4 regions of the Sphingomonas sp. BL2 genome follow, and region 1 is predicted to be linked to each of the others. Evidence: predicted binding sites of a transcription regulator. Region 1 holds the regulator's gene; each other region holds the start of a gene.
The links. Region 1 encodes LexA, which represses DNA repair genes until DNA is damaged. Its sites were predicted from a motif close to GTTCCNCNCTTGTTCT; they were not measured.

Region 1 (7,986 bases):
CCCTGCCGATCCACGGCGTCCAGTTTCACCCGGAAAGCATCGCGACCGAGCATGGCCACGAGATGCTCGCGAACTTCCTCAAGATGGCGAACATCCCCCACCAACTCCCCTCCCGCCTGCGGGAGGGGTCGGGGGAGGGCCGCGCCGCACCCACGACGCCTGCGAGACAAGCCCCTTCCCTGACCCCTCCCGCAGACGGGAGGGGAATGTGACCACCACCACCCTCCTCCCAGACCCATCGTCGCCCCTCTCCCGCGAGTCCGCCCGCGAAGCGTTCGCCGACATCCTCGACGCCCGCGCGAGCGACGACGCGATCGCCACCTTCCTCACCGATCTGGCTACCCGCGGCGAGACCAGCATCGAGATCGCCGAAGCCGCGCGCGCGCTCCGCAACCGAATGATCCCGATCGACGCCCCCGCCGGCGCGATCGACGTCTGCGGCACCGGCGGCGACGGCCACCACACCCTGAACGTCTCGACGGCCGTCGCGCTCGTCGTCGCCGCAACCGGCGTCCCCGTCGCCAAGCACGGCAACCGAGCTGCCTCGAGCAAGGCCGGCGCCGCCGACACGCTGGAGGTACTCGGTCTCGACATGGACCGCGCCGGCGCCACTGCCGAGGCGAGCCTCAACGAGATCGGCATCGCCTTCCTCTTCGCCGCCAATCACCACCCGGCGATGAAGCGCATCACCCCGATCCGCCAACGCATAGCCAAGCGGACGATCTTCAACCTGATGGGCCCGCTCGCCAACCCGGCCGGCACCACCCGCCAGCTCATCGGCATCGCCCGCCCGGACTACGTCACGCTCTACGCCGAAGCGCTCGAACAGCTCGGCACCGAAGCCGCGCTCGTCGTCTCGGGCGAAGAAGGCCTCGACGAACTGTCGGGTGCCGGCCCCAGCATCGTCGCCTCGGTCGGCACCGTCGCGCTGCCGGGCAAAGTCGCCCCCGAAGACGCCGGCCTCACCCGCCACGCGATCACCGACATCCGCGGCGGCGACGCGCACCACAACGCCGACGCGCTCCGCCGCCTCCTCAAGGGCGAAGCCGGCGCCTACCGCGACGCCGTCCTGCTCAACGCCGCCGCCGCCTTGATGGTCGCCGGCACCGTCACCACTCTCGTCGACGGCGCGGCCAAGGCCGCCGCCGCCCTCGACACCGGCAGCGCCGACGCGCTGCTCGCCCGCTGGATCGCCTACTGACATGACCATGCTCGACCGTATCCTCGAGACCAAGCGCGCCGAAGTCGCCGCGCGCAAGGCCACGACCTCGCTCGCCGATATCGACGCCGGTATTGCCCGCATGTCGAAGCCCCGCGGCTTCCGCGCCGCGCTCGACGCCAAGACCGGCTATGCGCTGGTCGCCGAGGTCAAGAAAGCCAGCCCGTCGAAGGGCCTTATCCGCGCCGACTTCGATCCCGTCGCCCACGCCCGCGCCTACGAAGCCGGGGGCGCCGCGTGCCTGTCGGTGCTGACCGACGAAAAGTGGTTCCAGGGCTCCGACGCGTATCTGACCGCGGCGCGCGACGCCGTCTCGATCCCCGTCCTGCGGAAAGACTTCATGGTCGACCCATGGCAGTCGACCGAGGCGCGCGCGATCGGCGCCGACTGCATCCTGATCATCGTCGCAGCGCTCGACGACATCCAGATGGCCGAGATCGAGGCCTCCGCGCTCGAATGCGGCATGGACGTGCTGGTCGAGGTCCACGACGCGCACGAGATGGAGCGCGCGCTGAGGCTCAAGTCGCGCCTGATCGGCGTCAACAACCGCGACCTGCGCGACTTCTCGGTCGATTTCCAGCGCACCTACGACCTCGTCGGCAAGGCGCCCAAGGACTGCACCTTCGTCGCCGAGAGCGGGCTCACGACCCGCGCTGAACTCGACGCGATGGCCGAACACGACATCCACTGCTTCCTGATCGGCGAAGCGCTCATGCGCCAGGACGACGTCGAAGCCGCCACCCAGGCGCTCATCGGATGACCGGCCTGACCCACATCGACGAAGCCGGCGCGGCAAGAATGGTCGACGTCGGCGGCAAGGCGGTCACCGCCCGCGAAGCCATCGCCTCCGGCCGCATCACCATGTCCGCCGAAGCCGCCGCGGCGATCGGCGCCGGCACCGCGAAAAAGGGCGACGTCCTGGCAGTCGCGCGGGTTGCCGGCATCATGGCCGCCAAGCGCACCAGCGACCTCATCCCCCTCTGCCACCCGCTCCCGCTGACGAAGGTTGAGATCGAACTCGTAGTGGACGAAACCGGCGTAACCGCGACCGCCACCGCCTCGACCGAAGGCAGGACCGGCGTCGAAATGGAAGCCCTGACGGCTGCCACGGTAACGCTCCTGACGATCTACGACATGGCCAAGGCGATCGACAAGACGATGGTCCTCACCGACATCCGCGTCCGCGCAAAGTCCGGCGGCAAATCCGGCAACTGGACCGCCTAAAACAAAACCCTCTCCCCAAAGGGGAGAGGGAAAGACGCCAAAGGCGTCGAGGGTGAGGGCAGGCCAAGCAGAACGCGCTCAGCTGAACTCAATCCCCGCCAATAGCCCATTCATGATCCTCGACGATCGTAGACTCCACCGGCCGCCCCGCCGCATCGAGCGAAGGATCATACCGAAACCGCTCCTCTATCAACCGACACGTAAGCGTATCCAGCTCCCGGCTCCCGCTCGACCGAGTCACCCGGCACCGCGAAACCCGCCCATCGGTCTGCACCAGATACCGCACCGAAACCCGACCCCGAATCCCCGTCTCGGCCGCCTCGCGCGGATAGTCCGAATCCTTCAACCGCCCCTTACGCCACCGCGGCGGCGTCTCCTCTCCACCCCCACCGTCACCATCGCCATACCCACCGCTGCCGGTGCCATTACCAATCCCCCCACTCCCGGTCCCCGGTCCGCGAACATCCGAAGCGCCAGCCGTCGCCTGCGCCCCCACCCCAGCCTTCTCCGCGACCACGACCGGCGGTGGCACGACGATCGGTACCACCGGCGGCGGCGCCACCACCTCCGTAGCCTTCGACTTCAAATTAGGCGGCGACGCAGCCCCCTCCGGCTTGCGGCTAGGCGACGGCCGAGGCCTAACCTTCTCCTCAGGCGGTGGTGGTGACGGCGGCGCCGCATCGAACACCTTCAACGCATCGCTCACCGCCGCCGGCATCGGCACCACCAGCCCGTTGAGCAGCGCATAGCCCAGCACCCCCGGCAACAGGGCAGCACCCACCGCCGCCCCGATCCTGTCTCTCGCCCGAGGCTGATTACGTGTCATCATACTGATCTGGTGCCTCTTTCTCCCAAACAAAGCCCTGCTTCGGATGAACCCCCGCTGGCCGAGCGCTTTGGGAAGGCGACAGGCGATCACCCGCGTCCCCTCGTCGGCTCGGAAGAGGGCAGCCCCCCAACCACCACCCCGGCGAAGGCCGGGGCCCAATTGGGAAGTTCGCAGTAACGAAGCGCGACGTCCGCCAAACCCATGTTTCCCCGCGAAGGCGGGGACCCAGTCTGGGCTCCCGCCTTCGCGGGAGAACAAGAAGGATGTCGCAAACGTTCGATATCAAGCAGCGCAGAGAGCAACGGATCGTCCTGCCGCAGCCCCAACAACACCTGTCCTACATCCCAAACCCATGGCAAAGCGCCAGCCACGCCAAAACTCACCCCCTCCCGCCGGACCTTCTACCGGACGAGACCGTTCCAAACCTGAACCCCAGATCCGCTCCCGCCAAGAGTCTCCCAGCGTGTGAACTTCCTGCACTTCCAGCAGGAAAACCACGTAATATCAGAGCCAAAAGCATGACCCTAGTCCCCGTCGCCGAAGCCCAGAACCGCCTCTTCGCCATGGCCCCCCGCGTCGCTAGCGAGACCGTGACGTTACGCGAAGCCGCCGGCCGCTGGGCCGCCGAGGACATCCTCGCCCGCCGGACGCAACCCGCCGCGGATCTCTCGGCCATGGACGGCTACGCGATCCGCTTCGAAGACCTCCCCGGCCCCTGGAAAGTCATCGGCGAAAGCGCCGCCGGCCGCCCCTTCGCAGGCCACGTCGCCTCCAACGAGGCCACCCGCATCTTCACCGGCGCCGCCATGCCCGACGGCGCCGACACCGTCATGGTCCAGGAAGAAGCCGAGCGAGACGGCGCGACCCTGATCCTAGCCGGCGAAGGCCCGCCCACGGTCGGCCGCAACACCCGCCGCAAGGGCCTCGACTTCTCCACCGGCACCCGCCTCATCGCCGCCGGCGACCGCCTCAGCCCCGCACGCATCGCCGTCGCCGCAACCGGCGGCCACGGCAGCCTCACCGTCAATCGCCGCGTCCGCGTCGCCGTCGCCGCCACCGGCGACGAACTCGTCCCCCCCGGTTCGACCACCGACGGCGTCGCGCTCCCCGAATCGAACGGCATCATGCTCGCCGCGATGCTCGCCGACATGCCCGTCGACGTCGTCGATCTCGGCATCCTGCCCGACAATCTCGACATACTCCGCGAAGCCTTCGCCAGCGTTCAGGCAGACCTGCTCGTCACCACCGGCGGCGCGTCGGTCGGCGACCACGACCTCGTCCGCCCGGCGATCGAAGCCGCCGGCGGCACCATCGAATTCTGGCGGATCGCGCTGCGCCCCGGCAAGCCGATGATGGCCGGCCGGATCGGCGAGATGATGGTGCTCGGCCTCCCCGGCAACCCGGTCTCCGCGTTCGTCACCGCGACGTTGTTCGTCAAACCCGTCGTCGCGCACATGGCCGGCGCCCGCGACCCGTTGCCCCAGTCGACCCACGCCCTCCTCGGCGAAGACCTGCCCGCCAACAACGCCCGCACCGACTATCTCCGCGCCGAACTGCGCGACGGCAAAGCCTATGCCTCGACGATCCAGGACAGTTCGATGCTGCTCACGCTCGCCCGCTCGACCTGCCTGATCGTCCGCCCCGGCAACGCACCCTTAGCAAAGACAGGCGAATCGGCGGAAATCCTCGTGATCGCGTGAAGCGAGCGCTTGACGCGGTTAATTATGTTCCATAGAAGTTCCCAGTCTGTTCCGGACGGAGAACCGCCATGCTCACGCGCAAGCAGCACGAACTCGTCTGCTTCATCAACGATCGCCTCAACGATACCGGCGTCTCGCCGTCGTTCGAAGAGATGAAGGACGCACTCGACCTCAAGTCGAAGTCGGGCGTCCACCGTCTGATCAGCGCGCTCGAGGAGCGCAACTTCATCCGCCGCCTGCCGAACCGCGCGCGCGCGCTCGAAGTGCTGCGCATGCCCGAGCGTGCGGAAAAGAAGACGCCGACCAAGCCATCGAACGTCAAGGCCGCCCCAGCGGCCGCGACGCCGCAACCAGCGAACGACGTCGTCGAAATCCCGCTCCACGGCCGCATCGCCGCCGGCGTCCCGATCGAGGCGTTCGAAGGCAGCACTATGCTGGCTGTCCCCGCCGCACTCCTCGGCACCGGCGAACACTACGCCCTCGAAGTTTCGGGCGACTCGATGGTCGAAGCCGGCATCCTCGACGGCGACTACGCCCTGATCCGCCGCACCGAAACTGCCCGCGACGGCGAGATCGTCGTAGCCCTGATCGAAGACAGCGAAGCCACTCTAAAATACTTCCGTCGCGAAGGCGCCATGGTCCGCCTCGACCCGGCAAACCGAGCCTACGACCCTCAACGCTATGCCCCCGCCCAAGTTCGCGTCCAAGGCAAACTCTCCGGCATCCTCCGCCGCTACGACTGAGTTGCCGAGACCGGGCTGCGTCATCGCGACGCAGCCCGGTCTCGGTTTTTGGTTGCTCAGGAAAAGCGACAGCCTAGCCCCTTAGCTAAGTCGCTTCTCCGCCCGACAACAGCGACGGGATCTGTTGGGCAAGTTAAGCTAGATGCACTGGGCGTGTCGAAAAGCGGCTAGTTTTTCGACACCCCCAACCAGCCCCCAAGCGTCCGAAAGCCCCTCTAACGCTTCGATGCATAGTCGCGCTCTCAACTCGAATGCCCAATCTCTGCGCCTCTGCGCCTCTGCGCGAACATCTCGTCCTCAATCTCCAGCGCGGCCGAAGAATTGGTTCACGTGGAGACGCGGAGCTGTTGCGCTTAGGGAAAACGAAGCACCTCCAAACGTCTTCGGAAGGAAGACTAAACAGTCCCCAGCCTGAGCCACCCCGTCATACAAAAACCTTCTCCGCGCCTCCGCGTCTCGGCGTGCACCAGTTCTTCTTGCTGTGACCGTATGCGACGACGGAAGATTTTGTTCACGCGAAGGCGCAAAGGCGCGAAGATATGGTGCCTGGATCAGCGCCTACCGGCCTTCGCGGACCGCCGAAAACCAACGTCGGCTTATCGTTCATGGAGGTATAAAGGTCTCCCGAGTCGCATCACCTTCGCGCCTTTGCGCCTTCGCGTGAACATTTCTACTTTGACGGACTCGGCTGGCGCGAAACGCCGGCACAGCACCGTGAAACCGGTCATGGCGCGGCCTGAACGCGTACGCGGTGCGTTCGAGGAGAGGCGGATCGCGCCAGGGGTGGCGATCGCCTGCGTTCAGGATCGTCACGACTGTCCCGCTACCTAAGGTCAGCGCGACGCCGCCCGTACGCCGGAGTACACGACGATCCAGTTTCAGCCACCGTGGTACACACGGTTTCGGCAGACCGCGTTCGCTGACGACGACATCGGCGCCGTGACAGGCGGTAATGAACTCAGCAATCGGAACCATATAGGCGCTGCGGGTCGCCAGGATGCGCCACATCTGTCCCCGCGCAGCAATATCTGTGACGCAAAGATCGCGACTGCACCGCGCATCGGGTTGGTCCGCCAGCAGCAGCGGCTCGCCATCCACCCCGCCATTCTCGGCCAGCATGTCGCGCGTGTAGTCGCCCGCTCGGTCGCGCAGCATCGCGAGCCCCGCCGCCGTTCGCACCGCGACATGGCGCCCGTCACCGGTCACGAGAACGTCCGGGGCCGGCGTCGTCAGCGCCCAGACCGTGCCGATCACCAGCGGGACCAGCCCGAGCCGTCGCCACCGCGTTCGCCACAAGGCGATCCATATTCCCCCGACGATCATCAGCGCGAACGCCGCCGTCGGCATCGCGGGCAAGGACCGCACCGAGCCTGGCGCGCTGGCAACGATATGCGCAAGCCACAGCAGAGCATCGAGCGAGCGCTGCACCAGCCACCATATCGGCGCCCCGAGCCCGCCCGCATCGAGCAGCAACGCCAAAGCTTCCAGCGGCATAACGACGAAGGTCGTCAAGGGAATGGCGACGATGTTGGCGAACGCGCCGTAAAGCCCGGCCTTGTGGAAATGATAGACCGCGATCGGCATGAGCGCGAACTCGACGAGCAGGCCGGTGAGCAACAGCGATGCTATGCCGCGGGCGAGGCGGTGCGCTCGCCCCTCCTCATGCGGACCGAAAAACGCGCGGATCACCGGATGCTCGTGCAGCGCCATTATCGCAGTGATTGCCGCGAACGAGAGTTGAAAGCTCGGCCCCGCCGCCGATTCGGGCAGCACGAGCATGACGCACGCCGCGCCCGCCGCGACGAGGCGCAAGGTCATCGCCTCGCGCCCCATCGCCAGCGCCGCCAACACGAGCAGCGCGGCGACGCACGACCGGATCGTCGGGACTTGGCTGCCCGTCAGCAGCGTATAGCCGATCGCTGCCGCTGCTCCCGCCAACGCAGCGATCAAAGGCAAGCGCGCGTGCAACGCCAGCCACGGGCTCAGCGCCAGCAGCCGCAGCACGATCAGCATCGTCGCGGCTACCGCCGCCGTAATATGCAACCCGCTCACCGACAGCAGATGCGCGAGCCCGGCGCGGCGCATCGCCTCCGAATCCTCCTCGCTGATCGCGCCGACGTCGCCGGTTGCGAGCGCTGCGGCGATACCGCCGGCACTCCCCTCCAGTCGCGATACGATGTGATGCGACAGCGCGACGCGGATGCCGGCACCCGACTCGCTCGGCGTCGTCACGACCACCGGTGCGAAGCCGCGTCCCGTCGCACCGATCTC
Region 2 (7,986 bases), 1.0 Mb from region 1:
ACCCGGTATATAGCTGTACGTGCCGGTCCCAGTCATAGGCGCGGATCGCTACCGATCCTGCCGCTGAGTAGCGCGACCACAGCGCCGGATCGTCTAGTATCTTCAGGATCGCATCGGTGATGGCGCTAGGTGAACGCGGATCGACGAGGATGCCGTTGCCGCAGGTCTCGACGATGTCGTTCGGCCCACCGCTGTCGGTAGCGACCACGGGCAGGCCGCTCGCCGCCGCTTCGAGCAGGGTCAGCCCGAACGGTTCGTTAAGCGCCGGATTGACGAAGACGCCGCGCCGGGTCCGAGCATGAGCATAGACCGCGGCGATATCGTCCGGCCGGTGCTGTTTCGGATAGGCGACCTTGCCGTACAGGTCGTAGCGGTCGATCAACTGCAACAGCTCGGCGATGTTGTCGCGGATCTCCGGCTCCAACGTCGCGCTGTCGTCTCGCGTGCCCGCCAGGATCACGAGGTTCGCCGCGGCCTGCAGCGCGGGCGACCGGCCATAAGCGTGGACGAGCGCCGCAAGGTTCTTCTTGGTCACCGGACGCGCAATCGCGAGGATTACCGGCTTGGCGGGATCGTCCAGGAACCGATTGATCAGCGCATCGACACGGGCATCGGTGCCGCAGTTCGCGAACTGCTTGAGGTCGCTACCCGGCGCAAACACACGGATCCGGCCCGGATCATACGCGTCATAATCAGCATACTGGACTTCAGCCTCGTCGCGCGACGAGGCAATGATCGCGGCCGCCCCGGCAATGGCTTCCTCCTCGATCGCGATCCGGCGATCGAGGCCCGCGGTTTCCGCGCAATCACGATCGAACGCGGCCAGCTTCACCCGGCCGAGCGAATGCGCGGTGAAGACATAGGGGATGCCGGTACGCGCCGAAACGCGCGCCGCGATCAGTCCGGCATCGGCATAATGCGCGTGCATGACGTCGGGCACGCGATCGAGCGAGGCGATGTGTGCGACCAGAGCCTCGACCAGGCTGTCATGCTCAGTCCACAGGTCTTCCTTGACGAGATACGCATCGGACGCGGTCAGCAGGCGGACGATGCGCGTCGTGCCGTCGATCGTCTCGATCGGCTCGGCATAGCATTCGGCATAGGCCACGTGGTGAAACGCGCGCGTCACGATTTCCATCCGGTCGATCGCCGAATTACGGCCGCTGGCAGCGACCAAGTCCAGCAGGTACCGAATGTGGCCCCCGGTATCGGCGGTAATTCCGTATTCCACGTCGGTTGCGCGCAAACATCCCTGCAACGCGATATGTAAAACGAACACCTTTCCCCCGTTCATCTGTGATTCATCGAAGGAACCGCTCGCGGGGTTGCCGAGTTCCGGGGCGATGACACTTAAAACCCAGGTATTGACGCAGGTTATCACGTTCTCGCTGATGTTCAGTTCGTTCAGCGATGACAGGTCGTGAGGATAGCTTTACTCACCTGGGCCTATCCCCCTGAAAAGAGTGGACTTACCCGAGCCGCTCGCGAGATTGCACAGTCGCTGGCGGACGCCGGGAACGACGTGTCCGTTTTCGCGATGGATCGGCGCGAAGACAGTCGCGATGGCCGGGTTTCGGTCATCGGCTGCGGGTTACGCGAGGGATCGTTTGCCGCGCGCCTGCGCAAGATCGCCGGGATCGGGCACCTGGTTGCGCCGTTCGCGTTCCGCCGCGCGGTCGCGCGCGAGCACCGTCGCGAGCCATTCGACGTGGTCGAGGCGACCAACTGGTATGCGCCAGGGCTGGCGATCGCGCTCACCGGTCCTGCGCCGTTGGTAACGCGCAACTCGACCCCCGCAGCGACCTCGGCGGAGACGGCAACGAGTCTACGCGACCGGTTCGATCGGCGCGCAGCAATGCTGGCCGAGAAAGTGTCCGCACGCTTCAGCAAGGCACTGATCTCGAACACACAGCTTCACGGCGAGAAGATCGCCCGGTTGTACGACGTCGAAGCGCCGGATCCGGTCGGGCATCACGCGGTCATCGGCCTCAGCCTGCCGCCGGAGATCGTGGCGCGAGGAACGGCCGCAGCCTATCCCGACGATGTTCCCCAGGACCAGCCGATCGAACTGCTGTTCGTCGGACGTGACGAGCATCGCAAGGGATTCGATGCCCTGATCATGGCGCTGAGGATCCTCGCCCGGCGCGCAGATGCCGGGATGCGCGATTTCCGCCTCACGATCGTCGGCGTTCATGCGGACGATTTGAAAGCGCTTCCGTCCACCGCGCGAGCGCGGCTGCGATGCCATCACCGGGTCGACGAACCGACGTTGCACGACCTGATGAGCGCCGCGCACGTCATCGTCGCGCCCTCGCGCTACGAGAGCTTCGGGCTGGTGTACCAGGAAGCGATGATGTTCGGCCGACCGGTCGTCGCCTGCGCCGAGGATCCGAGCGCACGGTTGTTCATCGGCGAAAGCGGTGCCGGATTACTGGCCAAGGCCTGCACCGGCGACGACCTCGCCACGCAGGTCCAGCGGCTGATCGAGGACCCGGCCTTGCGTGCGCGTTACGCCGCGGCGAGCCGCCAAGCGTCGGGGATGTTCACGCGCGACACCCTGTCCGCGCAGACGACCGCGGTCTATCGCACGGCGATAGCGTCGAAGGGGGCGAGCAGCAACGCCTCGTCCTCCGGCCTGCCCGCGCCGGTCGACATCGCCTCGTAGATCCGCGTTCGCTCGCGCACCCGCTCGCCATCGAGCCGATGTTCGAGCGCACCGGCCAGCGCCAGCGAACTCTCGACGAACGGCACGACCGGGCGCTCGTGGACGCGGCCGGCAAAGCGGATGTCGCTGCGATTGAGGCGGTACTGGATGTCCGGATAGGACGCGGACTGCACCCCATCGACGAGGTTGCGGCGCGGCAGGCCGAGCGAGAGCAACCCGTCGCGATCCGCCGCCGCGACCAGCCAGCCAAGCGCGTCGAGCAGGGCGGAGTCGGGGCGCTCGTCGGTATCGATCTGCAAGACCCAGCGGGTCTGCAGTGCGTCCTGGAGGCGGTTGCGTTGCGCGGCAAAATCGCCTGCGAGGGGGTGATGGGCGACCTCGATCCACGGGACCCGTGCTGCGAGTTCGCTTGCTTCGTCTGCCGTGCCGTCGAGCAGGACGACGATCCGGGCAAACGCGGTGCGATAATCGGTCGCGATCTCGACGATGTCGTTGGCGTCGGCGGGCCGCGCCATGATGCCCAGGCCTATCGCGTGCGGCACAGTCGTCGCCGGGGTGGAGTGCGCCTGGGCTGGGCGATAATCAGGGAGAAAGCGGACATCGCCTCGCGCAACGGCGACCGGTTCCACCTCGAACCCGAACCGCCACGCCGCGTTCCGCAAACCGGCTGGGTCGAGCATCCAGCGCTCCGCAGGATCGCGCTGTAGGTCAACAAGCCCGCTTCCCAACCGCGCGACGATCTCGTCGGCAGCCGCACCGACCTCGCTCACGTCGCGAACAAGCAGGCGGCAGTGGCTACACTCGAACCAATCCTCGCGCACGAGCCAGTCCCAGTTCCCACAGATCGAGCATCGTAATCGCATGGCTCCGGCAACCCGCGGCGCAGGGAGCCGGTTCCCATGCCGTTCCACTGTACGCGCGGCACCAGACACCCGATCTGTACCAACCTACCGGCGTCATCCTGATGAAAGTCAGGACCCAGAGCCATGCAAGACAGCGCCCGTTACTCTGGGTCCTGACTTTCGTCAGGATGACGCAGAAAAACGGCTCTCAATACCCGAACGAATGCGCCAGCGTCAGCAGCAGCCAGTACAGCCCGCCCGACAGCAGCATCGCCACCGGCAGCGTCATCACCCAGGCCAGCGCCATGTTCATCACGGTCCGTCGCTGCAACCCGGCGCCGTTGGCAACGCTCGCACCCGCAACACCAGAAGACAGGATGTGCGTGGTCGACACCGGCATGCCATATTTCACCGCCAGCAGGATCGTCGCCGCCGCGACCAGTTCGGCCGACGCGCCCATGCCGTAGGTCAGGTGCGTCTTGCCGATCCGCTCGCCGACGGTGACGACGATCCGCTTCCACCCGACCATCGTGCCGAGACCGAGCGCCAGCGCGACGGTGACCTTCACCCAGGTCGGGATGTAGCGCGTGCCCTGCTCGAGCCCGCTATTGTAGCTCTTGAGCGTCGTGATCTCCTGCACGGTAAACCGGCTCTGCGCGGTTTTGTCCTCGGCGATCAGCTTGGTCGTATCGAGCACGAGGTACATGTCGTTGCGCAGGTTCGGGGTCGCCGCGGCGGGCACCTTGCCAAGCGAGCCATAGCTTTCGATCCGGCTCGACACGTCGTCCGACAGCGTCGCCAGCGCGGCATAGATGACCGGGTCGGCGACATGCTTGGTCTTCAGTGCCTGCGTAACCTGCGCACGCGACGTGGCGACGTCGGCCGGCGCGCCGCCGGCATGCGCGCGGTACGCGGCCGATGCCGCCTGCGCGCTTTGCACGAACGCCGGCATCGCACTCTCGGGCATCGTCCGGTTCAGCGCGTAAGCGGTCGGCGCGCAACCGATCAGGATGAGCATGATCAGCCCCATGCCCTTCTGCCCGTCGTTGCTGCCGTGCGCGAAGCTGACCGCGGTGCACGTGCCGATCAGTAGCGCACGGATACCACGCGGCGGCGGCGTTTGGCCCTCCGGCGCCTCGTACAGTTTCTTGTCGTGCAGGAAGGCCTTCATCACGAGCAGCAGCACGAGAGCGCCGACGAAGCCGACGATCGGGCTGAATGCGAGCGCAGAGAGAACCTTCCAGACCTGCACCATGTCGACGCCGGACGTCCCGTCGGCCCCGCCGTTGATGAATTGGTTGGCAAGGCCGACGCCGAGAATCGAGCCAATGAGCGCGTGGCTCGACGAGTTGGGCAACCCCGCCGCCCAGGTCGCGAGATTCCAGACGATCGCGGCAAGCAACAGCGCGAAGATCATCGCGAACCCGCCGACGCTGCCGACGTTGAGGATCAGGTCGACCGGCAGCAGCGTGACGATCGAATACGCTACCGCACCCGACGACAGCATCACGCCGAGGAAGTTGAAGAACCCCGACCAGACGACCGCGAGCGGTGCGGGCATCGAGTGCGTGTAGATGACGGTGGCGACCGCGTTGGCGGTGTCGTGGAACCCGTTCACGAACTCGAACCCGAGCGCAATCAGCAGCGCGAGCGCAAGGAACGCGAACGCCCCGCCGGCCAGGCTCTCGCCGACCTGCGCGGTGTCGAACGCGATGCTGAACCCGGCATAGGCAAGCCCGCCGATCAGCACGGCAAGGAATATCCAGCGCCCGGACGGATGCAGCGAATGATCGAGCTTGGGACCGGTATGCGGCGCAGCGGTAGCGCTCGAATCAGCCGTCACCGCATCGGGTGCAAATGTGGAGGTTGCCATAGAAATGTGCAGTCGGCCCTTACGATGACAATCTTATGACAGATGTAAATCAAGCGATCGTTCGCCCCTGTTTGGGACGTCGCCTTAACGATCCTCCCCCGCCAGGGGGAGGTGGCTGGCCTTTGCCAGACGGAGGGGGAGGCAGGGATAACCCCTGTTCCGTGTCCTCCCCCTGCGTCGCCTTCGACGCCACCTCCCCCTTGCGGGGGAGGATCGTTCGGAACCGACTTCGTTGGACGTGAGTAAGTTAATTCACCGAGCTTCACCGATGCTCGCGAGCTGCATGCCATTGCGGCCGAACAATGTGGCCATCTTCACGTCCGCATCCGCGGTCATTTCCTTGCGGCACTGCTGCGCATCGGCGAGCGCCGCGAGGCCGACACCGTGCGATTGGCAGGCGCCGGCGATCGCCGAACGCAGCCGGCGCTGGAACGCGGTGCGCCCGGCGTCGCTGGTCAGGTCGAGCCCGGCGCGCGACACGCGCACCGATACCGGGTCGCGCCCGGAACTCGCGGAAGCACCCGTGGAAAACAGGCAAGCGCCGACGATCGCCGCCGAAGCGACGCTGATGAAAAGCTTCAAGATGATGTTCCTCAAATGGTCCTGCGGTCCGCAAGGCTATGCCTGCTGGCGACGGCGCCAGCGCGTCGGGACACCTTTCTGGATGCGGCATCTCCGACCACGAACCACGTCGCTGCGCATCCCCTACCCGTGGTTCGTTACGCTCGCGCGACGGTTTGGCGACGGTCCGACGACGCGCCGAAACTCTAGATGAGGCGTTAGGTCACATCCCCGGATATCGCTCGAACGCAGGCAGAGCGGCCACATCCGCCATCCACGCCAATCGGTCGGCCACCTGGATATGCGCACCCGGCGCGACCGCCTCGGGATCGTCCAGCGTACAGGATTGGACGTCGATGATCCCCGGCAGATACTCGGCATTGGTATAGAACAGTCCCGTCCCGCACCGTCCGCAGAATTGACGCCGACCGCTCGCCGACGATTCATACGTCACCGGATCACCCGAGATGGTCACCTGCTCGGACCTGAATGCGATCCAGCCTACCATCGGCGCACCCGCGCTTCGCCGGCAATCGCCGCAATGGCACAGCGCGTGATGCTCGGGCTCGCCCTCCGCGACATAGCTGATCGCTCCGCAATGACATCGTCCCGCAAGCATGCCCGCCTCCCTCTATGTTCTCAACTTGTTCCACGTATCGTCGAACCGCGCAAGCCATACCCGCTTGCCCCATCGGCCCCCGTTCCCTACCTGTTCACCGGTGAACCAGATTGCCCAAACGTCCGCGCCGCAAGCAGAGCCTCCCTATCTGCGCGGTCTCAATTCGCCGCAGCGTGAGGCGGTGCTGACCACCGACGGGCCCGTGCTGATCATCGCCGGCGCCGGCACGGGCAAGACCGCGGCGCTGACCGCACGGCTCGCGCACCTGATCTTCACCAAGAAGGCTTGGCCGTCCGAGATCCTCAGCGTCACCTTCACCAACAAGGCCGCGCGCGAGATGCGCGAGCGGGTCGGACGGCTGGTCGGCGACGCGGTCGAGGGCATGCCGTGGCTCGGCACGTTCCACGCGATCGCCGCCAAGATGCTGCGTCGCCACGCCGAACTGGTCGGGCTGCAATCGAACTTCACGATCCTCGATACCGACGACCAGTTGCGGTTGCTGAAACAGCTGATCCTTGCCGCGGACATCGACGAGAAGCGCTTTCCGACGCGCAGCCTCGCCGGGCTGATCGACCAGTGGAAGAACAAGGGCCTCGTCCCCGCCGACATCGATGCGGGCGAGAGCGAGCGCTATGCCAACGGCCGTGGCGGCGAGCTGTACCAGCAATATCAGGCGCGGCTGATCGCGCTCAATGCCTGTGATTTCGGCGACCTGCTGCTCCACATGCTGGTGATCCTGAAGACGCACCGCGACGTGCTGGCGCAGTATCAGCAGCGCTTCAAATACATCATGGTCGACGAGTATCAGGACACCAACTCGTCGCAATATCTCTGGCTGCGGCTGCTCGCGCAGGAGCGCAAGAACATCGCCTGCGTCGGCGACGACGACCAGTCGATCTATTCGTGGCGCGGCGCGCAGGTCGAGAACATCCTGAAGTTCGAGCGGGATTTTCCGGGGGCGAAGGTCATCCGCCTCGAACAGAATTACCGCAGCACGCCGCACATCCTCGGCGCCGCGTCAGGCGTGATCGCCAACAACGGCGGGCGGCTCGGCAAGCAGCTCTGGACCGAGCGGGACGTCGGCGAGAAGGTGAAGGTCATCGGCGTCTGGGACGGCCCCGAGGAAGCGCGCCGCGTCGGCGAGGAGATCGACATCGTCCGGCGCTCCGGCAAGAGCCTCGACGAAGTGGCGATCCTGGTCCGCGCGCAGCACCAGACACGCGAGTTCGAGGACCGGTTCATCGCGATCGGCATGCCCTACAAGATCGTCGGCGGCTTCCGCTTCTACGAACGCGCCGAAATTCGCGACGCGCTGGCGTACCTCCGCGTCGTCAACCAGCCGGCGGACGACCTCGCCTTCGAACGCATCGTCAACGTCCCCAAGCGCGGCCTCGGCGATAAGGCGGTCGCGCGTATCCACCAGCTC
Region 3 (7,986 bases), 810 kb from region 1:
TCGCGGTCTCGTCGCCGGGCGGCCTCGTCGTTCCCGTGATCCGCGATGCCGACCAGATGTCGGTCGCGACGATCGAGAAGACGATCGGCGACTTCGGCAAGCGCGCCAAGGAAGGCGCGCTCAAGATGGACGAGATGAAGGGCGGCACCTTCACGATCTCGAACGGCGGCGTGTTCGGTTCGCTGATGTCGACCCCGATCATCAACCCGCCGCAGTCCGCCGTGCTCGGCCTTCACCGCATCGAGGAGCGCCCGGTCGTCGTCAACGGCCAGATCGTCATCCGCCCGATGATGTACCTCGCACTCAGCTACGACCACCGCCTGATCGACGGCCGCGAAGCCGTGACGTTCCTGGTGGCGCTGAAAAATGCTATCGAGGATCCGACCCGTATCCTGATCGACCTGTGAGGTAGCGATGAACTGGCGCGACCATATCCATTCGGACCCCGAAATCCTGGGCGGCAAGCCCGTGGTGAAGGGTACGCGGATATCGGTCGAGCTGATTCTCGAATATTTCGAAGACGGCGCAAGCATCACCGATGTTCTCGCCGCCTTCGATCACATCACCGAGGAAGACGTCCGTGCAGCGATCGCGTTCGCGCGAGACCTGCTGGTCGACTCGACGGTCGCGGCGCAGCGCAAAGCGGCCTGACGGGTGCATCTGCTCGCCGACGAAAACCAGCATCCGGTTGTCGTCGCGCGATTGCGAAGTGCTGGTCACGCCGTCGAATGGATCCGGGAAACATCGCGCGGCGCGAAGGATCCGGAGATACTGGCGCGCGACGATATCGCGACGTTGATATTGGTCACCGACGACCGCGACTTCAGCGACCTGATCTTCAACCGTGGTTACCCCGCGCCCCGTGCGATACTATATAATCGACTGAACCGCGTGCATCCGGATGCCATCGCCGACCGCCTGATCGCAGTGTTGGCCGGTGGTGGCTTCGAAGGCCACATCACAACGATAACCAAGGACGGCGAACGCAGTAAGCCGTTCCCCGCTGGAGCATAACATGGCTGACTACGACTATGACGTCCTCGTGATCGGTGCGGGCCCCGGCGGTTACGTCGCGGCGATCCGTGCAGCGCAGCTCGGCCTGCGCACCGCCTGTGCCGAGTCCCGCGAGACGCTCGGCGGCACCTGTCTCAACGTCGGCTGCATCCCGTCCAAGGCGCTGCTCCACGCCTCCGAGATCTACGAGGAGGCCAAGGGCGGCCACCTCACCAAGTTCGGCATCGACTTCCAGGGCGTCACGCTGAACCTCGACCAGATGCACGCCGAGAAGGCCAAGGCCGTCAAGGAACTGACCGGCGGCGTCGAATTCCTGTTCAAGAAGAACAAGGTGACCTGGCTCAAGGGCAAGGCCGCGTTCCAGGACGCGCACACCGTCGACGTGAACGGCCAGAAGGTCACCGCGAAGAACATCGTCATCGCCACCGGCTCCAGCGTGATGCCGCTTCCCGGCGTGGAGGTCGACCAGACGACCGTCGTCGACAGCACTGGCGCGCTCGCACTGCCGAAGGTCCCCGAGCACATGGTCGTCATCGGCGGCGGCGTGATCGGTCTCGAACTGGGCAGCGTCTGGCGTCGCCTCGGCGCGAAGGTCACCGTCGTCGAGTTCGTCGATCAGATCCTCCCCGGCTTCGATGGCGAAGTCCGTCGCGAGACCGCCAAGCTCTTCAAGAAGCAGGGCATGGAGCTGAAGCTCTCGACCAAGGTCACCGGCGTGACCGTCGACAACGGCGTCGCGACCGTCACCGTCGAGCCCGCCGCGGGTGGTGCATCCGAGACGTTGACCGCCGACGCGGTGCTCGTCTCGATCGGGCGCAAGGCCAACGTCGACGGCCTCAACCTCGAAGCCATCGGCCTCGAACTCAACAAGCGTGGCCAGATCGAAACCGATCACTCGTTCCGCACCAAGGTCGACGGCGTCTGGGCGATCGGCGACTGCATCCCCGGCCTGATGCTCGCGCACAAGGCCGAGGACGAGGGCGTCGCGGTCGCGGAAAACATCGCCGGCCAGACCGGCATCGTCAACGAGGACGTCATCCCGAGCGTCGTCTACACGATGCCCGAGATCGCCGGCGTCGGCCTTACCGAAGAGGCGGCGCGCGACAAGACCGCCGAATCTGGTGGCATCAAGGTCGGCAAGTTCCCGTTCGCCGCCAACAGCCGCGCCAAGACCAACCGCGACACCGATGGCTTCGTGAAGATCATCGCCGACGCCAAGACCGACCGAGTCCTCGGCGTCTGGATCGTCTCGAGCCTCGCGGGCACGCTGATCGCCGAAGCCGCCATCGCGATGGAATTCGGCGCGACCAGCGAAGACATCGCCTACACGTGTCATGCGCATCCGACGCATGCCGAGGCGATCAAGGAAGCGGCGATGGCTGTGCAAGGCAAGCCCATCCATATCTAGCAAGTGCTAGATATGGATCCAAAGGGCGTGCCCGGCCGGCGGCGCTCCAGCGCCGTCCGACGACAGGGGTTTTGCCCCTGTCCGGCCAAGCAGGGCTTCGCATCTGCGAGTGAAGTAAGTTCGAGAGGGCGTCGGTGGCAATCCACCGGCGCCCTCTCTCCGTTGCAGCGCGAAAGTTGAGGGCGAAGGCAAAGGGGCAAAGGTTAAGTTCGATCGGGGAGATGGATATCAGGGGGATGGATGTTGCCGCAGTTCGCTAGTTCGCCCCACGCCCCAGGCCCCGTCCACCCGCACCCCCCATCCGTCATCCCGGCGAACGCCGGGACCCACGGTTACGTTGGCCCCAGCGATATCACGCTAGCATGACCCGGTTCGCGACCATGGGACCTGACGTCCGCCGGAATGACGGGGGGAGGGAACGCGACAACTGGGCGCAATCTGGAGTGGCGTGCACGAAACTCCCGTCAACGCCGGTCAAGCCAGAGCCACTCCGCCCCAAACGATACCGCCCGCCTCCCTGTTCTCCCGCGAAAGCGGGAGCCCAGTCTGGGTCCCCGCCTTCGCGGGGAAACATTCTTGGCACACCCACCGCATCCGCCCTCGGCATCGCCTATCGCCTGGGTACCGCCCCGCCCCTCATCGCCACCCGCGCACAACCCCCAACCCACCCCAACCCAAAACCTGCAAACTTCCGCCCCCGCCCCCCAACCGGAACCAATCCTTAGCAAAGCCAACCTATTAGTCCGCGCAATGAACGAACAAGCAGGTCTCCGTGGCGCTCGATCTCTCTACTCTCTACGTCGTCGCAGGCCTTGGCATGCTGGTCGCCGGGTTTATCCACCTCATCCCCCTCGCGACCGGTCGGTTCGGATCATGGGCAGGCTTATGGGGCGCCGGCCACCTGATCGCGGGGTGCGGCGCACTGATGGCGGTGCTCAACGATCGGATCGGCCTCCCCTGGGCGCCCAGCATCGGCAACCCCGCGGTGGTGATGGGCTATGCGCTGATCGCCGGCGCGGTCGTGAAGTTCAGTCGCCCCGACGCGCGCCTGACGTCGTTGCTGGGAATCGCCGCGGTCCTTGGCCTGCCCCTCTGGTTCACGCACGACCCGGCGCATTTCCACCTCCGCGTCGCCTATCTCAGCGTCATCCGCGCCGGGTTCGACCTCGTCGTGGTGATCGTCGCCATCCGTCTCGCGCGCCGTGACTCGCTACAGACCGGCTGGATCGTCGCCGCGCTGTTCGCGGTCACCATACCGATGTTCCTCGGCCGCGCCTGGCTCGCTTACGGCGACCGCATCGGCACGCAGTTGACCGGCCGTCACGACGATCTCGGCGCATGGCTCGCGGCCGGCCAGATCGCCTTCATCATCTTCCGCGCCTTCTCGCTCCTGATCCTCCAGGCCGAGCGCGGCCAGAACCTGCTGCTCGATCAGATGGAGCGCGACTGGCTCACCGGTGCGTTCAACCGCGCCGGCCTGGACCGCATCGCGCAGACCTTCGCCAGCCGCCATGCGCCGCGCATGTTGACGGTGATGATGCTCGATCTGGATCGCTTCAAGACGCTCAACGACACGCTCGGCCACGCCGCCGGCGACGCCGCACTCCGCAGCTTTGCAGAGATCGCCCACGACACCGTCGGCCGACAAGGCCACCTGATCCGTTGGGGCGGTGACGAGTTCGTCTGCGTGCTGCCCGACATCCCGGCGGCGCAGGCGACCATGATCGGCAACCGTATCGCCACCCGGTTTGCGCAGGCTATGGCACCGCGCATGGCCACGCATGGCACGCTCGGCGTCAGCATCGGCGTCGTCGAAGGCGAGCCCGACACGCCGATCGTCGACCTCATCGCAGGCGCCGACCGCGCGATGTACCTCGCTAAGGGCGACCGCCGCCAACCCGCCATCTACATAAAGGCAGCCTGAGCCGCCGGACCGCAACGCCACGCGCGGCGTCGCGGCCCTGCACACTCAAGCGGCAGGCGGGTCCTTCTTCGCGGTCGGCTTGCCGAACCCGACGAACAATCGCTCCAACCCCACCGTAACCGAGTCCAGCACCTTGGCGAATTCCGGCGGCAGCGCGTTCGTCTCGCTCCGTGGCGGCTCCCGCGTCTCCCCGGCAAACGGACCATTGCCCTGCGGCTTGGTCGACTCCGTCGCCACGTCCGGCTCGACCTTCGACGCTGCAGGCTCAGCCTGTGCCGAGGGCGAGGCAGGGGAAGGCGGGGCAGGGGGCGTCGGCGGCGTAGGCGGCGTAGGCCGAGCGCTCGACTTCGCATCATGCTTCGAGATCGCCGTCGCCGCGGCCATCAGCCCCGCCGCGATCATCTGCCGTCCGACCGGCGTCCCCATCTGTCGCGCGATAGTCGCAGCGATCCCCGCGAACGGCGCCCCGCCGTCATGCTTGCGACCCTCGTGCTTCCGGCCCTCATGCTTGTGCGCATTATGCGCGTGTCCGTCATGGGCATGGCCTTCATGGCCCTCATGCCCAGCACCCGAGTGCCCCTGAGCCGCCGCCATCTCGGCCTCGCGCTCGCGCCGCTTCCGCTCGTCCTTCTTCTTGCCCATGTCGTCCTCTGTGCCATTCCGCGTCTGTGTGTACGAACAAGATAATACACCGATACCGGAGTGCAACCCCGGCGCCTTCGCCCCGTCCAACCGCGACGGTCGCTCAGTTGCCGGACCAGGCGCCCGGCAATCGCCACGTCACCTTTTGCGTCGCGTGGCTGACCATCGGCTTGCCGTCGAAGCCAAGCGCGGGCGTGTAGCGCGCATGCCGCATGATCGCGCTACAGGCCGCCTTGTCGAGTTCGACCTCGCCGCTCGTCACCACGGGCCGGCAATCGGCAACCCGCCCATCGAGGCCGATCGTCCACAGGACCGTCGACGTCCCCTGCGCACCCTTGCCCACGATCGTCCTCGGGTAATCGTCGGGTCCGATCCAGTATTCGGGCCGCGTCGTCGCCTTGGCAGGCTGGGCGATCTTCGCGCGTTCGGTCGGGTCGATGCCCCACTGCTTGGCCGTCGAATCATTGCATTTGGCCAGGGCCTCGAACGCCGCCTCCGCACTTGGCATCGCGAACGCCCAGCCCGACATCTTGTCCGGGGCGATGCGCAGGACGGCATCGGCGGGCAGCGTTTCGAACAGCGTGGCATCGACCTGCATGCGCGTCATCCGCTTGCCCGAAGCCTGGGTCGGATAACTCTCGTACCGGCTGTCATCCGATCCCCCGCCGACTATGCCGATCTTCGCCTGCCCCAGCCGCATCGTTACGCTACGATCATTGGTGTAGACCATCAGCTCGAGCGTCGATGCCAGCGGCAGCCGACGCAGCGCGAGAATCGTCTCCGCCTTGCCCGTGCCATAGGTGCGGCCGAGCATGCAGGCGGTCGCGCCATAATCGACGTTCCACTTGCCCGCCGGCGTCAACGGCACGGCCGCGGTCGGCTCGGCCAGCGCAGCGGCGGCGGCCAGCGCCAGCATCAGCGGCATCCGGAAATACTCGTCATCGCATCATCCCCTTGCACCCCGTCACGTTCGCCGGTTCTCTGAAATCCGCCGCCCGGTTGCAAGCCGCATCGACGCCTAGATCACCCGTTGCGCAATCGATCGTCCCGGATGAACTGGCACCCGGCCTCATGCATTCCTATCTCTCCCACTAGTCTCCCGATCAGAACAGAAGTAGAACCAGCCTCATGCTGACCAAGATTTCCGTACGCGGCGCGCGCGAGCACAACCTCAAGGACGTCGACATCGACATCCCCCGCGACACGCTCACGGTGATCACCGGCCTCTCGGGCTCGGGCAAGTCGAGCCTCGCCTTCGACACGATCTACGCCGAGGGCCAGCGCCGCTACGTCGAGAGCCTGTCCGCCTACGCCCGCCAGTTCCTCGAACTGATGCAGAAGCCCGATGTCGACCACATCGAGGGCCTCTCGCCCGCGATCTCGATCGAGCAGAAGACGACGTCGCGCAACCCGCGCTCGACCGTCGCCACCGTCACCGAAATCTACGACTATATGCGCCTGTTATGGGCGCGCGTCGGCATCCCGTATTCGCCCGCGACCGGAGAACCCATCGCCGCGCAGACCGTCAGCCAGATGGTCGACCGCGTCATGGCGCTCCCCGAGGGCACGCGCCTGTACCTGCTCGCCCCCGTCGTTCGCGGCCGTAAGGGTGAGTACCGCAAGGAACTCGCCGAGTGGCAGAAGGCGGGCTTCGCGCGCGTCCGCATCGACGGCACGATCCACGACATCGACGAAGCCCCCGCGCTCGACAAGAAGTACAAGCACGATATCGAAGTTGTCGTCGACCGCCTCGTCGTCGGCGGCGAGATCGCCACGCGCCTCGCAGAGTCGTTCGAAACCGCGCTGAAACTCGCCGACGGCCTCGCTTATGTCGACCCCGCCGACCCGGTCGAGCCGCACACCCCCAAGTCGGAAATCCTCGGCAACAACGCCCCCGACGGCCGCATCGTCTTTAGCGAAAAATTCGCCTGCCCGGTCAGCGGCTTCACCATCTCCGAGATCGAGCCGCGCCTGTTTTCGTTCAACGCCCCGCAAGGCGCGTGCCCGGCCTGCGACGGCCTCGGCGAGAAACTGCTGTTCGACGAAGACCTCGTCGTCCCCAACCACATGCTCAGCATCAAGAAGGGCGCGGTCGTCCCCTGGGCGAAATCCAACCCACCGTCGCCTTATTACATGCAGGTCCTCGGCAGCCTCGCGCGCGAGTTCAAGTTCGACATCGAGACCCCCTGGTCCGACCTCCCGCCGGAGGTCCAGAGCACCATCCTGCACGGCTCGAAGGGCAAGCCCGTCACGCTCACCTTCATCGACGGCAAGAAGAAATACGACGTCTCGAAGCCGTTCGAGGGCGTCATCGGCAACCTCAATCGCCGCATGCTCCAGACCGACTCGGCCTGGATGCGCGAGGAACTGAGCAAGTACCAGTCCGCCGCCCCCTGCGAAGTCTGCGGCGGCGCGCGCCTGAAACCTGAAGCGCTCGCGGTCAAGATCGCGATGAAGGACATCTCCTACGCCACGCATCTCTCGGTAGTCGACGCGCTCCAGTTCTTCACCGACATGCCGCAGCACCTCGGCGACCAGCAGAACGCGATCGCCGAACGCATCCTCAAGGAGATCGTCGAGCGCTTGGGCTTCCTTAACAATGTCGGCCTGGATTACCTCAACCTCGACCGCACCAGCGGCACGCTCTCAGGCGGCGAGTCCCAGCGCATCCGCCTCGCGAGCCAGATCGGCAGCGGCCTGTCCGGCGTGCTCTACGTCCTCGACGAGCCCTCGATCGGCCTGCACCAGCGCGACAACGACATGCTCCTCAAGACGCTCCGCCGTCTGCGCGATCTCGGCAACACCGTGCTCGTCGTCGAGCATGACGAGGACGCGATCCGCACCGCCGACTACATCATCGACATGGGCCCCGGCGCCGGCGTCCGCGGCGGCCAGGTCGTCGCGCAGGGCACGCTGAAGCAGATCCTCAAGTCGAAGGGCAGCATCACCGCCGACTATCTCAACGGCACGCGCGAGGTGCCGGTCCCAACCACGCGAC
Region 4 (7,986 bases), 1.8 Mb from region 1:
AGGGCGTAAAAACGTCCTCGCTATCACGTGGTTCCATTTAGATTGTGATCCCCTCATAAGGGCCTCATCTTCGATATCGGTCCACGTAAGATTTTTACCGAGTTTTGCTTTGATTCATTCGTTTATCAAATCAAGTAAAGATTCTGGATCCCATTCTAGTAGTACTGCCGAAGACTGGGAAATCTTATTTTTATCCGAAAATCTTAATTCGTCCCAGATGTCAGTTCTGAGAAATATAACGGGAGAGATTGTAGCACTTGTTAGTCTGTACTTCCTGTATGAGCGAGCGGCAAGTATGAGGCCAACGATCATCTGCTCATGTTGACTATTTAAAATTGACAAACCTTGGTCAAGTTCATCAAAATTAAGGAGTATCTTCTTAGTCGCCGTCTGCGAGCAAATAGTTAAAGCGCAATTTATCAGTACCTCGGTAAGAGCGTCCAGTTCTGGCGCAATTCCGCCGTCCTTGGTTTCAAACTCAACCCCACCTAAAGAGTTTCCCATTACAGACGGTAAAAATGATGTTTTGCTGAGCTTAAGTCGTTTAGGCCTCAAGATATCAGACAGAGTTGGGCTTTGCCCTCCGTAATTATCATATAAAAACTGATGGGCCGACCGCTGCGCATCAGTTTGTAATTTCATGCCCTTCTCATTTATAAGAAGCGAAAGTGTCTTTACGGCGATAAGATATCGCCATGAACTGACGTACGTCTCGATCTCGGACGCACCGGTATTTCGTCTCTTTTCATGAAGCGACCAAGGGTAATCACGGAGGCTTAGAGATGTGGAAAGGTAATTATTCGTCGATGCGCCGAAATACTTAGCTAAAGCAGTTTTACCTGATCCCTTCCGACCCAGAACGACGATCGTGTCGCCAGACTCAATTTGGGATACCGCGTCAGTCTTTAAAAAATACGAGAGTACTGAGTCATCCTCCTCAGCAGCAACATCGCCGAATGTTCCAATATCTGCGTGGTATCCCATTTAGGTTACTCCGCTGCCACCGATTCGCTGAACATGTCCCGAACCTCACTCATATCCACATTCGCGGCAGGCCCCTTCTTCGCGGTCTGGCGCTTGTCGAACGAGTCCCAGACGTCGTTCCACTGGCCCTTGGTCGCGGCCTTCGAATACTCCGTTGCGCGCTGTTCGAAGAAGTTGGCGTGCTCGACGCCGTTGAGCATCGGGGCGAGCCAGGGCAGTGGGTGCTCGTCGATCATGTAGATCGGCTTCAGGCCGAGCTGAGTCATGCGCCAGTCGGCGATGAAGCGGATGTACTTCTTGATCTCCTTGGGGGTCATGCCGTTGACCGGGCCCATCTCGAAGGCGAGGTCGATGAAATTGTCCTCGAGGCGGATCGTCGTCTGGCAGACGTCGGCGATGTCGTCCTTGACCGCCTTGGTCAGGCACTGGCGCTCCTGACAGAAGGTGTGGAACATCTTGATGATGCCCTCGCAGTGCAAGGACTCGTCGCGGATCGACCAGGTGACGATCTGGCCCATGCCCTTCATCTTGTTGAAGCGCGGGAAGTTCATCAGCATCGCGAACGACGCGAACAGCTGGACGCCCTCGGTGAAGCCGCCGAACATGGCCAGCGTGCGCGCGATGTCCTCGTCGTTGTCGACGGTGAACTGCTGCATGTAATCATGCTTTTCCTTCATCTCGGCATATTCGAGGAAGGCGCCGTACTCGCTCTCGGGCATGCCGATGGTGTCGAGCAGATGGCTGTAGGCGGCGATGTGGACCGTCTCCATGTTGCTGAACGAGGTCAGCATCATCTTGATCTCGGTCGGCTTGAACACACGGCCATACTTTTCGTGGTAGCAATCCTGCACCTCGACGTCGGCCTGCGTGAAGAAGCGGAAGATCTGCGTGAGCAGGTTGCGCTCGTGATCGCTGAGCTTCTGCGCCCAATCGCGGCAATCCTCGCCCAGGGGCACTTCCTCGGGGAGCCAGTGGAGCTGCTGCTGGCGCTTCCAGAACTCGAACGCCCAGGGGTATTCGAACGGCTTGTACTGCTTGGAGGCGTGAAGGAGGGACATGGGGTAAGCCTTTCGGAAGATTGGTTTTATATCGAGAAACTGGGGGGATCAGGTCGCGTGTTTCATGTCTCGGTGCTCCATTGCCACATCGCGGCGGCGGACATCGCGAGAACGATCGCGGCGGAGGTGAGCATGATGCCGATCATGCGGAACGCGTAGGTCTGTTGCTCGGTGATGCTCGGGCTGCGCAAACGGAGCAGCATCGTGGTGCCGACGATTCCGAGCACGCCTGCGACCACGAACATGATAGCTGAACCATACGTCATGCGACCAACTCGCCCGGCGCGCGTTCAGCACCCGAACCCAACACAGGAGAACGACCATGGTCGATGCAACCAAGATCCAGGAACATGCCGAAGTCATCGGCGCGGACGGCGTCCATGTCGGCACCGTCGACAAGGTCGAAGGCAACCGCATCAAGCTGACCAAGAAGGACTCGGGCGCGCAGGTCGTCGAGGGCACGGGCAGCCATGAAGGGCATCATCACTTCATCTCGCTCGGGCTGGTTGCGGATATCGAGGACGGCAAGGTCCGGCTTTCCGCCAACGCCGACGTGGCGGTGACGTTCGAAGAAGAGGCCTGACGCGAACGCGGTTCGCATCGAGCGCGCCGCATAGCCAGCCCGAACCCCGGTCCGCTTCGCGCGGGCCGGGGTTTTTGCGTCAGGCGCGCCCCGGTCCGTGATTGACGGTTCGGGGTCATGCTTGAACGCCGAGAGACCTTACTGGCAGGCAAGGCACTCATCGTAATCCTTCGACTCGACGTCGATCTGGCGCAGGTCGATGGTGTTGTCCGCCTCGACGCCGCCAGCGAAGCCCGCGCGCTGGACCGACTTCGAACGCAGGTAATAGAGCGACTTGATGCCGAGCTCCCACGCGCGGAAGTGGAGCATCAGCAGGTCCCACTTCTCGACGTCCGCCGGGATGAACAGGTTCAGCGACTGCGCCTGGTCGATGTACGGCGTGCGATCGGCGGCGAGTTCGAGCAGCCAGCGCTGGTCGATCTCGAAGCTCGTCTTGTAGCAGTCCTTTTCCTCGACCGAGAGGAAGTCGAGATGCTGAACGCTGCCACCCTGTTCGAGGATCGAGTTCCACACCGCGTCCGAGTTCTTCGACTTCTCGCTCAGCATCTTTTCGAGATACGGGTTCTTGATCGAGAAGCTGCCCGACAGCGTCTTGTGCGTGTAGATGTTCGCCGGGATCGGCTCGATGCACGCCGACGTGCCGCCGCAGATGATCGAGATCGAAGCCGTGGGCGCGATCGCCATCTTGCAGCTGAAGCGCTCCATCGCGCCGACGTCGGCGGCATCGGGGCAGGGGCCGCGCTCGATCGCGAGCTGCATCGAGGCTTCGTTGGCCTGGCTGCTGATGTGCTTGAACATGCGCAGGTTCCACGACTTCGCCATCGCGCCCTCGAACGGGATGCCGCGCGCCTGAAGGAACGAGTGGAAGCCCATCACGCCGAGACCGACCGACCGCTCGCGGCCCGCGCTGTAGGCGGCGCGTTCCATGCCGGGTTCGTGGCGGTCGATGTAATCCTGCAGCACGTTGTCGAGGAAGCGCATGACGTCCTCGATCAGACCCTTCTCGTCCTTCCACTGATCCCACGTCTCGAGGTTCAGCGACGACAGGCAGCAGACCGCGGTACGCTCGTTACCGAGGTGATCCTTGCCGGTCGGCAGCGTGATCTCCGAGCACAGGTTCGAGGTCGAGACCTTGAGGCCCAACTCGCGGTGATGCTTGGGCATCGCCTTGTTCACGTGATCGGCGAAGACGATGTACGGCTCACCGGTCTGGAGACGTGTCTCGACGAGCTTCTGGAATAGCGAGCGCGCGTCGACGGTGGCGCGGATCGCCTGGTCCTTCGGCGAGCGGAGATGCCATTCCTCGCCGTTGCGGACGGCTTCCATGAAGTCGTCGGTGATCAGCACGCCGTGGTGCAGGTTGAGCGCCTTGCGGTTGAAATCGCCCGAGGGTTTGCGGATTTCGAGAAATTCCTCGATCTCGGGGTGCGAGACGTCGAGGTACACGGCGGCCGAACCGCGACGCAGGGACCCTTGCGAGATCGCGAGCGTCAGCGAATCCATGACGCGGACGAACGGGATGATGCCGCTGGTCTTGCCGTTGAGGCCGACCGGCTCGCCGATGCCGCGGACGTTGCCCCAATAGGTGCCGATGCCGCCGCCGCGCGAGGCGAGCCAGACATTCTCGTTCCAGGTGTCGACGATCCCGCCGAGGCTGTCGGGGACCGAGTTGAGGTAGCACGAGATCGGCAGGCCGCGACCGGTGCCGCCGTTCGAGAGAACGGGGGTGGCGGGCATGAACCAGAGCTTCGAGATCGCATCGTAGAGCCGCTGCGCGTGGCCGGCATCATCGGCGTACGCGGAGGCGACGCGGACGAACAGGTCCTGGTAGCTTTCGCCCGGGAGCAGGTAGCGATCCTTGAGCGTGTCCTTGCCGAACTCGGTCAGCAGCGCGTCGCGGCTGTGATCGACCTCGACCGGGTAGATCTGCGCGCGCACGGAGTGGCTGTCCTGCGCCTGGCGCGGGGCCTTGGGGGCCTCGGCTTCAGGCGTGGCAGTGGTTTGTTCGATCGTGTCTGTGGTCATGTCGCTATCCCGGCTGCTGTCTCTGAAATCCATCGAAACCGCTCCTAGTGTTCTGTATTCGTTCGAATCGGCGTCATGTCGCCATGCTACCATCGGACGGCCCCTAACGGGAGAACAAAAAGTGACCATCGCGGCGGTGGAAGGCGCGCTTACGGTCATATCGCATATGGCTATGCGAGGGTTGTTCTACCAGCGATTGGGTCCGCCCCCGAACGCAACCCCAAGAGATTGTGCCAAAGCGCGAAGAGACGCAAGGGGGTGCGGGGGTGGTCGGGGGCTCGGTTCGTCGCGTTCGCGTGCGGGTTGGCCGGGCGGGATATTCGCGACGCGTGGACTTCTGCGGGGTTCGTGAAGCGCAAGGGGGCGAAGGGGGAACGAAAAATTATTTAAGGGCGGAAGATGGCAAATGTTGCTTCGAAGGGAGGTGTGGGAGTGGGGCACTGGATATGGGGTGGGACCGCTCTAGTTCCCCCGCGAACGCGGGGGCCCAGACGCCACGAACGTCGTCCTACTTGATTCCTGGACCCCCGCCTTCGCGGGGGAACCGTGGTGATGCGAAGATAACCTCAAATCACACCACCCCGGCGAAGGCCGGGGCCCAGTTGGGGGACGGTGCCAACTGAGCGATGCGTGCCGTTACTACGACCTTTCCAACTGGGCCCCGGCCTTCGCCGGGGTGGTGGTGATTGGCGAAGGCGGTCCGCCTTACCCCTCGATCATCGTCCGGATGTGCGTCGCCAACGCCTCCATCGCAAACGGCTTGGTGATCATCGACATCCCCGGCTCCAGGAAGCCCGACGCCAGCGCGGCATTCTCCGCATAGCCCGTCATGAACAGCACGCGGAGCCCCGGACGCAGCGCACGGCCCGCATCGGCGACCTGGCGGCCGTTCAGTCCGGGTAGGCCGATGTCGGTTACGAGCAAGTCGACGCGCTCCATCGTCCGCAACCTCTCAAGCCCCGCCGGGCCATCATGCGCCTCGACCGCCCGGTAACCAAGTTCGCCCAATACCTCGACGATCAGCGCGCGGACGACCGAATCGTCCTCGACCACCAATACGATCTCGCCCGCATCGGTGACGTGGTCCTGCGTCAGTCCGGGCAGCACCTCGTCCTGCTCCGCTTCGCCGTAATGGCGCGGCAGATACAGCTTGATCGTCGTGCCCTGGCCGAGCTCGCTATAGATCCTCGCATAGCCCTCGGACTGGCGCGCGAAACCGTAGATCATCGACAGGCCGAGCCCCGTTCCCTGGCCGATCGGCTTGGTGGTGAAGAACGGCTCGAATGCCTTGGCGATCGTGTCGGCGGACATGCCGGTGCCGGTGTCGGACACGCAGATACACACGTAGTGGCCGGGCCGGACGTCGCGCTGGCTGGCGGCGAAATGGTCGTCGAGGTGCGCGTTGCACGTCTCGATCGTTAGCTTGCCACCGTGCGGCATCGCGTCGCGCGCGTTGATGACGAGGTTGAGCAACGAGTTCTCGAGCTGGTTGGGATCGCACAGCGTCGTCCACAGACCACCGGCGAGCACCATCTCGAGTTCGATCTGCTCGCCGGTGGTGCGGCGGAGCAAGTCCTCGAGCGAGGCGACCAGCGGGTTGACCTTGACCGGGCGCGGATCGAGCGGCTGTCGGCGCGAGAACGCGAGCAAGCGGTGGGTCAGCGAGGCGGCGCGGTTGGCGGCGGTGGTCGCGCCGGTGATGAAGCGATCGAGCTCGCCGACACGCCCTTGCGCGACGCGGCGCTGGACGATCTCAAGGCTACCGGTGATGCCTTGCAACAGATTGTTGAAATCGTGGGCGATGCCACCGGTGAGTTGCCCGACCGCCTCCATCTTCTGCGCCTGGCGGAGTGCTTCCTGCGCCTCGACCAGTTCCTGCGTACGATCGCGGACGCGTTGTTCGAGGTCGGCGTTGAGCGATTGCAGGTCGCGTTCGAGCCGCTTGCGGTCGGTGACGTCCGCGCCTTCGACGAAAATGCCGACGACCGCACCGGTCGCGTCGCGGATCGGCTGGTAGACGAAATCGACGTAGCGGTCGTTGACCGAACCGCCGGGTTCAGCCTGAACCGCATAGAGCATGCCCACCGCCGTGAACGCTTCGCCTGTCGCATACACATCGTCGAGCAGGTCCAGAAACCCCTGTTCGACCGCGTCGGGCAACGCCTCGGCAACGGTTCGACCCAGCATCTCTCGGTGGCCGACCAGCTTGTCGTAGCCGGGGTTGGTTAGCTCGAACCGGTGCTCGGGCCCGCGCAACATCGCCATGAAGGTCGGCGCCTGCGCGAACATCTGGCTCATCCGTTCACGCTCGTCGCGCAGCGCGCGTTCGGTCTGGACGCGCTCGGTGCTCTCGTAGGTCGAGCAGAACATGCCCGCGATCGCGCCGCTCTCGTCGCGCACGGGCGAGTAGGAGAAGGTGAACCAGGCATGCTCGTCATAGCCCTTCCGGTCGGTGACGAGCGGCAGATTCTCGAAGAACGACGCTTCGCCCGTCAAGGCCTTGTCGACCAGGGGGCTGATATCGCTCCAGACATCCGCCCACACGTCGGCGAACCGCTGGCCGAGCGCCTGCGGGTGCTTGTCGTGCATGATGCGCGCGTAATGGTCGTTGTAGAGGAAGCCGAGCTCAGGCCCCCATGCGAGGCACATCGCGAACTCCGAGGCGAGCATCAGTGACACGATCGAGCGGAGCGACTGAGGCCAGCGGTCGATCGGGCCGAGTGGCGACGACGACCAGTCGTGCGCGCGGATCATCGCGGCCATCTCGCCGCCACCGGTCAGGAAATCGGCTTCGGCCGTCTGTGTGGTCATCTCAAAGTCCTGCCGGGTCGCACGCCGGGCCGAATTTTACGCCGGTGCGCGTTCGATACGGGGACGCGTCGCGCGTTTCCACCTGTTCGCGGGCAGGTCGCCGGGTCATCGGCACAGTTCGTCCGCCAGGCGCGTCAGGCTGTCGACGCAATAGTCCCACTCCTGCACGGCATCCGCGTCGGGCGCGGGCCCGCCGCCATATTCGTGCGGGCGGTCGACATAGGCGGTCTGCAGGCCAGCGGCGCGCGCCGCGGCGAGGTCGCTGTGGTGCGCAGCGACGAGGCAGAGTTCGCCGGGAGCAATATCGAGAAACCGCGCGGTGGCGAGGTAGGATTCGGGAAGCGGCTTGTAGACGCGGCTGACTTCCGCTCCGAGGATCGCATCCCAGGGCAGGCCGGCGCGGCGGGCCATTTCCAGCATGAGTGCGATGTTGCCGTTGCTGAGCGTGACGACCGGGTAGCGGGTCTTGAGGCGGGTGAGACCCTCGACCGAGTCGGGCCAGGGATCGAGCCGGTGCCAGGCGTC

Region 2: the regulator LexA is predicted to act here: its motif matches at 6,577-6,592, upstream of AC1ME3_RS18400 (ATP-dependent helicase).
Region 3: the regulator LexA is predicted to act here: its motif matches at 6,094-6,109, upstream of uvrA (excinuclease ABC subunit UvrA).
Region 4: the regulator LexA is predicted to act here: its motif matches at 4,762-4,777, upstream of AC1ME3_RS03330 (ribonucleoside-diphosphate reductase subunit alpha).

What each region holds. Positions count from the first base shown of each region.
Region 1 covers NZ_CM155261.1:2,957,709-2,965,694, reverse strand. Annotated here, with positions in the region: partial or broken gene AC1ME3_RS13905 (anthranilate synthase component II) at 1-95, shown strand, start outside; gene trpD (anthranilate phosphoribosyltransferase) at 209-1,201, shown strand; gene trpC (indole-3-glycerol phosphate synthase TrpC) at 1,203-1,979, shown strand; gene moaC (cyclic pyranopterin monophosphate synthase MoaC) at 1,976-2,443, shown strand; gene AC1ME3_RS13885 (energy transducer TonB) at 2,532-3,224, opposite strand; gene AC1ME3_RS13880 (molybdopterin molybdotransferase MoeA) at 3,791-4,972, shown strand; gene lexA (transcriptional repressor LexA) at 5,041-5,715, shown strand; gene AC1ME3_RS13870 (ComEC/Rec2 family competence protein) at 6,319-7,986, opposite strand, start outside.
Region 2 covers NZ_CM155261.1:4,005,478-4,013,463, forward strand. Annotated here, with positions in the region: gene AC1ME3_RS18370 (HAD-IIB family hydrolase) at 1-1,231, opposite strand, end outside; gene AC1ME3_RS18375 (glycosyltransferase family 4 protein) at 1,421-2,665, shown strand; gene AC1ME3_RS18380 (glycosyltransferase family protein) at 2,581-3,528, opposite strand; gene AC1ME3_RS18385 (inorganic phosphate transporter) at 3,716-5,350, opposite strand; gene AC1ME3_RS18390 (UrcA family protein) at 5,633-5,962, opposite strand; gene AC1ME3_RS18395 (GFA family protein) at 6,165-6,560, opposite strand; gene AC1ME3_RS18400 (ATP-dependent helicase) at 6,670-7,986, shown strand, end outside.
Region 3 covers NZ_CM155261.1:2,152,059-2,160,044, forward strand. Annotated here, with positions in the region: gene odhB (2-oxoglutarate dehydrogenase complex dihydrolipoyllysine-residue succinyltransferase) at 1-407, shown strand, start outside; gene AC1ME3_RS09975 (DUF433 domain-containing protein) at 415-651, shown strand; gene AC1ME3_RS09980 (DUF5615 family PIN-like protein) at 655-1,014, shown strand; gene lpdA (dihydrolipoyl dehydrogenase) at 1,016-2,422, shown strand; gene AC1ME3_RS09990 (GGDEF domain-containing protein) at 3,195-4,346, shown strand; gene AC1ME3_RS09995 (hypothetical protein) at 4,392-4,988, opposite strand; gene AC1ME3_RS10000 (energy transducer TonB) at 5,092-5,913, opposite strand; gene uvrA (excinuclease ABC subunit UvrA) at 6,117-7,986, shown strand, end outside.
Region 4 covers NZ_CM155261.1:717,260-725,245, reverse strand. Annotated here, with positions in the region: partial or broken gene AC1ME3_RS03350 (P-loop ATPase, Sll1717 family) at 1-984, opposite strand, end outside; gene AC1ME3_RS03345 (ribonucleotide-diphosphate reductase subunit beta) at 990-2,042, opposite strand; gene AC1ME3_RS03340 (hypothetical protein) at 2,105-2,308, opposite strand; gene AC1ME3_RS03335 (DUF2171 domain-containing protein) at 2,365-2,625, shown strand; gene AC1ME3_RS03330 (ribonucleoside-diphosphate reductase subunit alpha) at 2,764-4,650, opposite strand; gene AC1ME3_RS03325 (hybrid sensor histidine kinase/response regulator) at 5,356-7,461, opposite strand; gene AC1ME3_RS03320 (haloacid dehalogenase type II) at 7,567-7,986, opposite strand, start outside.